3 regions of the Kitasatospora sp. NPDC032150 genome follow, and region 1 is predicted to be linked to each of the others. Evidence: predicted binding sites of a transcription regulator. Region 1 holds the regulator's gene; each other region holds the start of a gene.

Region 1 (3,257 bases):
CCTGGGTTTGGGCATGTCCGCCATGGCACAGAGCCGGTCGATGGTGCCGTGCAGCTGCGGGTACTGCTCGGGGCTCACCGGCCGGGCTCCCATCGCCCGCTCGGTGATCTTGTCGCTGAACCAGAACTGGGCCACGAAGAGCCCGCCGGAGATCAGCACGATCAGCGGCCACGCCCCGCGCAGCAGGACGATCAGCACTCCCGTGAAGCCCACGTACAGCAGGCCGATGAGGAACATGGTGATGACCATCCGCCCGGTCAGGCCACGATCGGGTGCGAAGCGGGAGTGCTGGGATGAAGCCGACATCTCTGCTCCTTCGTTACATCGCTCGCCTTCGATGCTGCCACCCCGGGCGCCCCGGGGCACCGACTTCGTACCCCGGATCCGACGAGGATCACCGGGGCGGCCCGTTCCTGCCGTCGGAGCCGGGCCGTACACTGGCAAGTACGGTTCTGGCACTCTGCCTTCCAGAGTGCCAAGGGGCCGGTCGGCCAAGGGATTCAACGGACGAAGACGGAGGTGCGTGCCGTGTACAGCGAGCGCAGTGCTGACGAGCGCAAGCCGGACGCGCGCCGGCTCGAGCCCCGTCGTCCGCTGGACGAGCGCAAGCTGGCGGTACTGCGCGCGATCGTCCAGGACTACGTGGGCACCGAGGAGCCGGTCGGCTCCAAGGCCCTGGTCGAGCGGCACAACCTCGGGGTCTCACCGGCCACCGTGCGCAACGACATGGCGGCGCTGGAGGAGGACGGTTACATCCACCAGCCGCACACCAGCGCCGGGCGGATCCCGACCGACAAGGGCTACCGCCTGTTCGTCGACAGGCTGGCCGAGGTCAAGCCGATGAGCGCGCCGGAGCGTCGGGCGATCCGCCACTTCCTGGACGGCGCGGTCGACCTGGACGACGTGGTGGCCCGCACGGTCCGCCTGCTGGCGCAGTTGACCAGGCAGGTCGCGGTGGTCCAGTACCCCTCGCTCAGCCGGTCCACGGTGCGGCACATCGAGCTGGTGGCGCTGGCCCCGGCGAAGGTGATGCTGGTGCTGATCACCAACACCGGCCGGGTCGAGCAGCGGCTGGTGGACTGCCCCGGCACGGTCGGCGAGAACGTGCTGGCCGATCTGCGGTCCAGACTCAACGCCAGCGCGGTCGGCCGCCCGCTGCCCGAGGTGCCCGGCGCGCTGGAGGAACTCCCGGCGGCCTTCGAGTCGTCGGACCGGCCGACGGTCAGTGTGGTGCTCGCCACGTTGTTCGAGACGCTGGCCGAGCAGAAGGAGGAGCGGATCATGCTGGCCGGTACGGCCAATCTGACCCGCTTCGGACATGACTTCCCGCTCACCATCCAGCCGGTGCTGGAAGCACTGGAGGAGCAGGTGGTACTGCTCCGCCTGTTGGGTGAGACGGCGGACGCCGGAATGACGGTCCGGATCGGTCACGAGAACGAGTACGAGGGGCTCAATTCCACCTCGATCGTCTCGGTCGGTTACGGTTCCGGCGACCAGAGTGTGGCAAAACTCGGGGTGATCGGTCCGACCCGGATGGACTATCCGGGCACAATGGGGGCGGTGCGAGCGGTGGCCCGGTACGTGGGTCAGATCCTGGCCGAGTCATAGCACAGGCCGCTGGTTGAACCGGCGGCGACCAGTCGCAAGCACTTCTACAGGCGGAACAAGCGGAGCATTTGGTGGCCACGGACTACTACGCGGTACTCGGCGTCCGACGGGATGCGGGGCAGGACGAGATCAAGAAGGCGTTCCGGCGCCTGGCACGCGAACTGCACCCGGACGTCAACCCGGACCCGAAGACGCAGGAGCGGTTCAAGGAGATCAACGCCGCCTACGAGGTGCTCTCCGACCCGCAGAAGCGGCAGGTGTACGACCTCGGCGGAGACCCGCTGTCGCCCAACGGCGGTGGTGGCGCGGGCGGCTTCGGCGCCGGTGCGGCGGGCTTCGGCTTCTCCGACATCATGGACGCCTTCTTCGGCGCCGCCTCCGGCCAGCGCGGCCCGCGCTCGCGGACCCGGCGCGGCCAGGACGCGATGATCCGTCTGGAGATCACCCTGGAGGAGGCCGCCTTCGGCACCACCAAGGAACTCCAGGTCGACACCGCCGTGACCTGCACCACCTGTTCCGGCGAGGGTGCCGCACCCGGCACCTCCGCGCAGACCTGTGACATGTGCCGCGGCAAGGGCGAGGTCTCCCAGGTCACCCGGTCCTTCCTGGGCCAGGTCATGACCTCCCGTCCCTGCCCGCAGTGTCAGGGCTTCGGCACCGTCGTGCCGACCCCGTGCCCCGAGTGCGCCGGCGACGGCCGGGTGCGCGCCCGCCGTACCCTCACCGTCAAGATCCCGGCCGGTGTGGACAACGGCACCCGGATCCAGCTGGCCGGCGAGGGCGAGGTCGGCCCCGGCGGCGGCCCGGCGGGCGACCTCTACGTCGAGATCGCCGAGACCAGCCACGCGGTCTTCCAGCGGCGCGGCGACGACCTGCACTGCACCGTCACCATCCCGATGACGGCCGCGGCGCTCGGCACCCAGGTGCCGCTGCAGACCCTGGACGGCCTGGAGGACGTGGACATTCGCCCCGGCACCCAGTCCGGCCAGTCGATCCCGCTGCACGGCCGCGGCGTGACGCATCTGCGCGGCGGCGGCCGAGGCGACCTGATAGTGCACGTCGAGGTGCAGACGCCCACCAAGCTCGACGCCGAGCAGGAGGACCTGCTGCGGCGGCTCGCGGCGCTGCGCGGCGAGGAGCGTCCGTCCGGGCAGTTCGCGCCGGGCCAGCAGGGGCTGTTCTCGCGGCTGAAGGACGCCTTCAACGGACGCTGAGGCTCTGGGCCCTGGTCCGGTGAAGCCTTTCGAGCCGCTTCCGAGCCGCTGAGCTTCCGGGCGCCCGGTGACTCCCCGAGGGTCGCCGGGCGCCGCCGTGTCGGTACCGAGAGATTGTTTGGGGAAATGCCATGACCGCGCCCGTGTTCGTCGTCGAGACCGACAGGCTGGCCGCGGCCGCGCCCGGAGCGGTGATCCGGGTGGACGGGCCCGAGGGGCGGCACGCCGTCGCCGTGAAGCGGCTGGAGGCCGGGGAGGCGGTGACCCTCGCGGACGGGCTCGGGCTCGGAGTGGACGGCACGGTCGCCGCGGTACACGGCAAGGACGCGCTGGACGTCACCGTCGAGGCGGTGCGGCGGGAGGCCGAGCCGGCGCCCAGGATCGTGGTCGTGCAGGCGCTGCCCAAGGGCGACCGGGGTGAACTCGCCGTCGAGA
Region 2 (3,257 bases), on a different contig from region 1:
GTGCGCTTCGCGGAGGGCCTGGAGACCGAGATCGAGGACGGCGCCAGCGTCTCTGTCATCCCCGCGGTGGCCGGCGGCTGCTGACCGGCCGGCACCCGTCCCGGATACCGCGGGACTAGCACGCCGGGAGCCGTCGACGGGCATGGAATGGCTATTTCCGTGCCGGTTGGCGGCTCTTGGCGCGCCGGTGGAAAAGGGTGGCCCGAAGGGGCGGTAAAGTGCGCTGATACCGGCATGCATCCCGCCGGCCAACCGCGGGAGCACGGCCCGCGGCCGGCCCGCCCCCGGCGCCCTGACGGCCGATCGCACACACAGGGCTCTTCCGACCGCTGAGGCGGACCTTGGGCAGTCCGCCGCAGAGGATGTCAGGACGACGTCAGAAATTCACCGGCGATTTGCGACTGTTCGTCCATTATGCCCGGCGGGAATAGGCATGGTCTGCCGCTTTCATCCCGTGGCATCCGAAAGCTTCCGGATGGAATTCCCGGAAGTTGGGCCTGTTGCAGAGGGCACCTGTCCGGATACATTCAGCGGCGGTCGTACGCAATCACCCGTCGGCCCGGCAACTCCCGGGAGGCGGCGGAGGTTTGCGGCGTGCACGGCTGCGCTCAGGGGGGTTTCCTCGGGCCGGCCTACCAGCCTGGGTCCGCACCCTGCGGGCCCGCGAAGGGCCAGCACAGCACAAGGGGAGTTCGGAATGGCTCAGGGCACCGTCAAGTGGTTCAACGCGGAGAAGGGCTACGGCTTCATCGCGGTCGACGGTGGTGCGGACGTGTTCGTCCACTACAGCGCGATCCAGATGGACGGCTACCGCACCCTCGAAGAGGGTCAGCGGGTCGAGTTCGAGATCTCCCAGGGGCAGAAGGGCCCGCAGGCGGACATGGTCCGCGCCGCTGCGGTCTGACCTTCCGGCCTGCGGAGCCCTCGGCTCGGTCACGAGCTGGCGCTCACAACGTTGTTCGAGCAGTGGACCCGTACGACCCCCGTCGTACGGGTCCACTGCTGTCCTCGACGGTGTCCGGATCCGGACGCGGGCGGCCGCTCGGAACCGCCGACTCCCGGTCGACACTGTCGCATTGGGCTTGCACTCGGTATCCCAGAGTGCTAATCATTGGCGTTAGCACTCTCCGCTCGAGAGTGACAAACGGACCGGGTCGGTGAGGTTCCGGGGAGCGGCAGGGGAAAGGACCCCCGCTCCTGGGTGCCGTCCGTCGCGGGCACCTCTTGGTCCGAGCAGTCGACCGTGTCCTGGAGGACCACTTCCGATGGCCAAGATCATCGCGTTTGACGAGGAAGCTCGCCGCGGCCTTGAGCGTGGCATGAACCAGCTTGCCGACGCAGTCAAGGTGACGCTGGGCCCCAAGGGCCGCAACGTCGTCCTTGAGAAGAAGTGGGGTGCCCCCACGATCACCAACGACGGTGTCTCCATCGCCAAGGAGATCGAGCTCGAGGACCCGTACGAGAAGATCGGTGCGGAGCTCGTCAAGGAGGTCGCCAAGAAGACCGACGACGTCGCGGGTGACGGCACCACCACCGCCACCGTGCTGGCCCAGGCCCTGGTTCGCGAGGGCCTGCGCAACGTCGCCGCCGGCGCCAACCCGATGGCCCTGAAGCGCGGCATCGAGAAGGCCGTCGCCGCCGTCTCGGACCAGCTGCTGGCCCAGGCCAAGGACGTGGAGACCAAGGAGCAGATCGCCTCCACCGCCTCCATCTCCGCCGCCGACACCCAGATCGGTGAGCTGATCGCCGAGGCCATGGACAAGGTCGGCAAGGAAGGCGTCATCACCGTCGAGGAGAGCAACACCTTCGGCCTGGAGCTGGAGCTCACCGAGGGCATGCGCTTCGACAAGGGCTACATCTCCGCTTACTTCGCCACCGACCTGGAGCGGATGGAGGCGTCCTTCGAGGACCCGTACATCCTGATCGCCAACTCCAAGATCGGCTCGGTCAAGGACCTGCTCCCGCTGCTGGAGAAGGTCATGCAGTCCGGCAAGCCGCTGGTCATCATCGCCGAGGACGTCGAGGGCGAGGCCCTGTCGACCCTGGTCGTGAACAAGATCCGTGGCACCTTCAAGTCCGTCGCCGTCAAGGCCCCGGGCTTCGGTGACCGCCGCAAGGCCATGCTCGGCGACATCGCCATCCTCACCGGTGGCACCGTCATCTCCGAGGAGGTCGGCCTCAAGCTCGAGAACGCGGGCCTGGACCTCCTGGGCACCGCCCGCAAGGTCGTCATCACCAAGGACGAGACCACCATCGTCGACGGTGGCGGCGACAGCGAGCAGGTCGCGGGCCGCGTGAACCAGATCCGCGCCGAGATCGAGAACAGCGACTCGGACTACGACCGCGAGAAGCTGCAGGAGCGCCTGGCCAAGCTGGCCGGCGGCGTGGCCGTCATCAAGGCCGGTGCCGCGACCGAGGTCGAGCTCAAGGAGCGCAAGCACCGCATCGAGGACGCCGTCCGCAACGCCAAGGCCGCCGTCGAGGAGGGCATCGTCGCCGGTGGTGGCGTCGCCCTGCTGCAGGCCAGTGTCGCGTTCGAGAAGCTCGAGCTGGACGGCGACGAGGCCACCGGTGCCAACATCGTCCGCGTCGCGCTGGAGGCCCCGATCAAGCAGATCGCGACCAACGCCGGCCTCGAGGGCGGCGTCGTGGTGGAGAAGGTGCGCAACCTCCCCGCCGGCCACGGTCTGAACGCGGCCACCAACGAGTACGTCGACCTGGTCGCCGAGGGCATCATCGACCCGGCCAAGGTCACCCGCTCCGCGCTGCAGAACGCCGCGTCCATCGCGGCGCTGTTCCTGACCACCGAGGCCGTCATCGCCGACAAGCCGGAGAAGGCCGCTGCCCCGGCCGGCGGCGGCATGCCGGGCGGTGACATGGACTTCTGATCCTCCCCGAGGATCGGCGAGTTCTGATCGTCTGCGAGGGCGGTCTCCCCACAGCGGGGAGGCCGCCCTCGCGGCGTCCGCTCCCGCGTGGGACGGCGGCGCCGGCTGCGGGAGAATGGGTGGATGGCCAGCTCCGAGATCGAAACCGCCCTGCACACCGCCCGCGCCCTGGTCCTCGCCGACCTCACCGCCCGGGACGTCGCCGAGGCCGCGGTGGTCTCGCTGGTCGAGAAGGCGGTCACGCACCGCCGCTGGTGGCTGGAGCAGTGGCCGGACGGGACGGAGTACGTGCTCGGGCTGCTGGCCCAGGATGTCCAGGACGCCCTGCTGGAGGCTTACGGCCGCTGGCCGCTGTGCACCGCCTGCGCG
Region 3 (3,257 bases), on a different contig from region 1:
CCAGCGCAGCGGCTCGACCAGCGCGCGGCGGACGACGGCGACACCGGTCGCCTCGTCGCCGGTCAGGCCCAGGCCGTCCTCGAGCACCTTGGCGGCGTGGACCAGGGAGGCGCCACCACCGGCGACGATGCCCTCCTCGACCGCGGCGCGGGTCGCCGAGATGGCGTCCTCCAGGCGGTGCTTGCGCTCCTTGAGCTCCACCTCGGTGGCAGCGCCGACCTTGATGACGCAGACGCCGCCGGCCAGCTTGGCCAGGCGCTCCTGCAGCTTCTCGCGGTCCCAGTCCGAGTCGGTGACGGCGATCTCGGCCTTGATCTGGGCGACCCGGCCCGCGACGGCCTCGGCGTCGCCGGCACCGTCGACGACGGTGGTCTCGTCCTTGGTGATGGTCACGCGGCGGGCGCTGCCCAGCACGTCCAGACCGGCCTGCTCGAGCTTGAGGCCGACCTCCTCGGAGATGACGGTGGCGCCGGTCAGGACGGCCAGGTCGCCGAGGATCGCCTTGCGGCGGTCACCGAAGCCCGGGGCCTTGACGGCCACGGCGTTGAAGGTGCCACGGATCTTGTTCACCACGAGGGTGGAGAGCGCCTCGCCGTCCACGTCCTCGGCGATGATCAGCAGCGGCTTGGAGGCACCGCCCTGCAGGATCTTCTCGAGCAGCGGGAGCAGCTCCTGGATGGAGGAGATCTTGCTCTGGTTGATCAGGATGTACGGGTCCTCCAGGACCGCCTCCTGACGCTCTGCGTCGGTGACGAAGTACGGCGAGAGGTAGCCCTTGTCGAACTGCATGCCCTCGGTGAAGTCCAGCTCCACGCCGAAGGTGTTCGACTCCTCGACGGTGATGACACCGTCCTTGCCGACCTTGTCGATCGCCTCGGCGATCAGCTCGCCGACCTGGGTGTCCTGGGCGGAGAGCGAGGCGACGGCGGCGACGTCGTCCTTGCCCTCGATCTCGCGGGCGACGGAGAGCAGGTGCTCGGAAACGGCGGCGACGGCCTTGTCGATGCCCTTCTTCAGGGCGGCCGGGCCGGCACCGGCGGCGACGTTGCGCAGACCCTCGTTGACCAGGGCCTGGGCCAGCACGGTGGCGGTGGTGGTGCCGTCACCGGCGACGTCGTTGGTCTTGGTGGCGACCTCCTTCACCAGCTGGGCGCCGAGGTTCTCGTACGGGTCGTCCAGCTCGACCTCGCGGGCGATGGTCACACCGTCGTTGGTGATGGTCGGAGCGCCGAACTTCTTGTCGATGACGACGTTGCGGCCCTTGGGGCCGATGGTCACCTTGACGGTGTCGGCCAGCTTGTTGACACCGCGCTCCAGCGAGCGGCGGGCGTCCTCGTCGAACTGCAGGATCTTCGCCATGGTTCCGTTCCCTCGGGGTTTCTGCGTACGTGAGCCAACAACCGCGCCCCGGGCTCCTGTGTCTGTTCCGACACGGATCCGGGGCGGGTCGCTACGACTTACTTCTCGACGATCGCGAGGACGTCGCGGGCCGACAGGACGAGGTACTCCTCGTTGTTGTACTTGACCTCGGTGCCGCCGTACTTCGAGTACAGGACGACGTCACCGACCTTCACGTCGAGCGGGAGACGCTGGCCGTCCTCGAAGCGGCCCGGACCGACGGCCAGGACGACGCCCTCCTGGGGCTTCTCCTTGGCGGTGTCCGGGATAACCAGGCCGGAGGCCGTGGTGGTCTCGGCCTCGAGCGGCTGGACCACGATGCGGTCCTCGAGCGGCTTGATGGCAACCTTGCTGCTGACGGTGGTCACGTCCGAGCTCCCCTTCGGAGATTACGGGGTAGTCCTACAGGTTGGTGGCGATGCCTGCGGGCCTGCCGTCGCGGGGGTCAGACACGCTCGATCGCGTTAGCACTCTCCTGGTGGGGAGTGCCAGGAACGACCATAGGGGGCCGTTAGCACTCAGTCAACCAGAGTGCCAACGGCGTGGCTCGGTGTTCCGTGGAACCCGTTCGAAGCGGCCGATCAGTCGCACTCGTGCTCGAATCACCGGCCGCCGGAGCACCGTGAGCCGCGCCGGCGCCCGACGCGATCCGCCCCCGGGGAGCGGCGCGGCCCCGCCCCGGGTCGGCGGGACGACCGGCCGGTCCGTGCCGAGCGGGGAGAATGGCCCCGTGGAGATCGAATCGTTCCAGGCCCTGCTGACCGACGAGGGCCAGGCGCTGCTGGCCGAGCTGCGTGACTTCAAGGCCGGCGAGGAACTCGCGGTGGCCACCCGGCTGCGCCGCGGGCACCCGGCCGAGCTGGTGTCGGCAGCGCTCGCCCAGGCGCAGCTGCGGCAGCGGGCCAGGGCGAAGTTCGGCGATCTGGCGGACCGGCTGTACTTCACGCCCGACGGGGTCGAGCAGGCGACCCGCCGCAGCGTGGCCGAGTGGCGCGCGCGGCGCTTCGCCGAGCTGGGGGTGCGCCGGCTGGCCGACCTGTGCTGCGGGATCGGCGGCGACGCCATCGCGCTGGCCCGGCTGGGGATCTCCGTGCTGGCGGTCGACCGCTCCCCGCTGACCTGCGCGGTCGCCGAGGCGAACGCCGCCGCGCTGGGCCTGGCCGAGCTGATCGAGGTGCGCTGCGCGGACGTCACCGAGGTGGACGTGACCGGGTACGACGCGGTCTTCACCGACCCGGCGCGGCGCACCTCGCGCGGCCGGGTGTTCGACCCCGAGGCGTACTCACCGCCGCTCTCCTGGGCGATCGAGGCCGCCCGCCGTACGCCGTTCGGAGCGCTCAAGGTCGCGCCGGGCATCCCGCACGAGCTGGTCCCCGACGACGCCGAGGCCGAGTGGGTCTCCGACCACGGCGAGGTGAAGGAGGCCGCGCTCTGGTTCGGCACCCGGGCCGGACAGCCGCACCGCGCGACCCTGCTGCCCGGCCCCCACACGCTGACCGGCGGCCACCTGCCCGACCCCGGGGCCGGTCCGGTGGGCCGCTACCTGTACGAGCCGGACGGCGCGGTGATCCGGTCCCACCTGGTCGCCGAGGTGGCCGGGCAGGTGGACGGGCGGCTGATCGACCCGATGATCGCGTACGTGACCTCGGACCGGCTGGTGCCGACCCCCTACGCGCACGCCTACGAGATCAGCGACGTGCTGCCGTTCAACGTGAAGAAGCTGAAGGCGCTGCTGCGCGAGCGTGGGGTCGGCACCGTGGTGATCAAGAAGCGCGGCATCGGCATCACCCCGGAGGAGCTGCGCCGCCAGCTCAAGCCCAGTGGCCCGAACGAGCTGACGGTGATCCTCAGCCGCACCG

The links. Region 1 encodes HrcA, which represses chaperone genes, less so after heat shock. Its sites were predicted from a motif close to TTNGCACTCNGNNNNNCNGAGTGCNAA; they were not measured.
Region 2: groL (chaperonin GroEL) is a predicted target of HrcA. The motif match lies at 1,082-1,108, and genes of this name have one in related genera.
Region 3: groES (co-chaperone GroES) is a predicted target of HrcA. The motif match lies at 1,910-1,936, and genes of this name have one in related genera.

What each region holds. Positions count from the first base shown of each region.
Region 1 is NZ_JBVIMH010000020.1:23,330-26,586, reverse strand. Features, by position in the region: gene htpX (zinc metalloprotease HtpX) at 1-306, opposite strand, end outside; gene hrcA (heat-inducible transcriptional repressor HrcA) at 595-1,608, shown strand; gene dnaJ (molecular chaperone DnaJ) at 1,680-2,822, shown strand; gene ACZ5ON_RS22930 (16S rRNA (uracil(1498)-N(3))-methyltransferase) at 2,954-3,257, shown strand, end outside.
Region 2 is NZ_JBVIMH010000009.1:80,622-83,878, forward strand. Features, by position in the region: gene ACZ5ON_RS13380 (ubiquitin-like small modifier protein 1) at 1-84, shown strand, start outside; gene ACZ5ON_RS13385 (cold-shock protein) at 698-904, shown strand; gene groL (chaperonin GroEL) at 1,266-2,888, shown strand; gene ACZ5ON_RS13395 (hypothetical protein) at 3,012-3,257, shown strand, end outside.
Region 3 is NZ_JBVIMH010000004.1:213,224-216,480, reverse strand. Features, by position in the region: gene groL (chaperonin GroEL) at 1-1,359, opposite strand, end outside; gene groES (co-chaperone GroES) at 1,458-1,766, opposite strand; gene ACZ5ON_RS07280 (class I SAM-dependent methyltransferase) at 2,129-3,257, shown strand, end outside.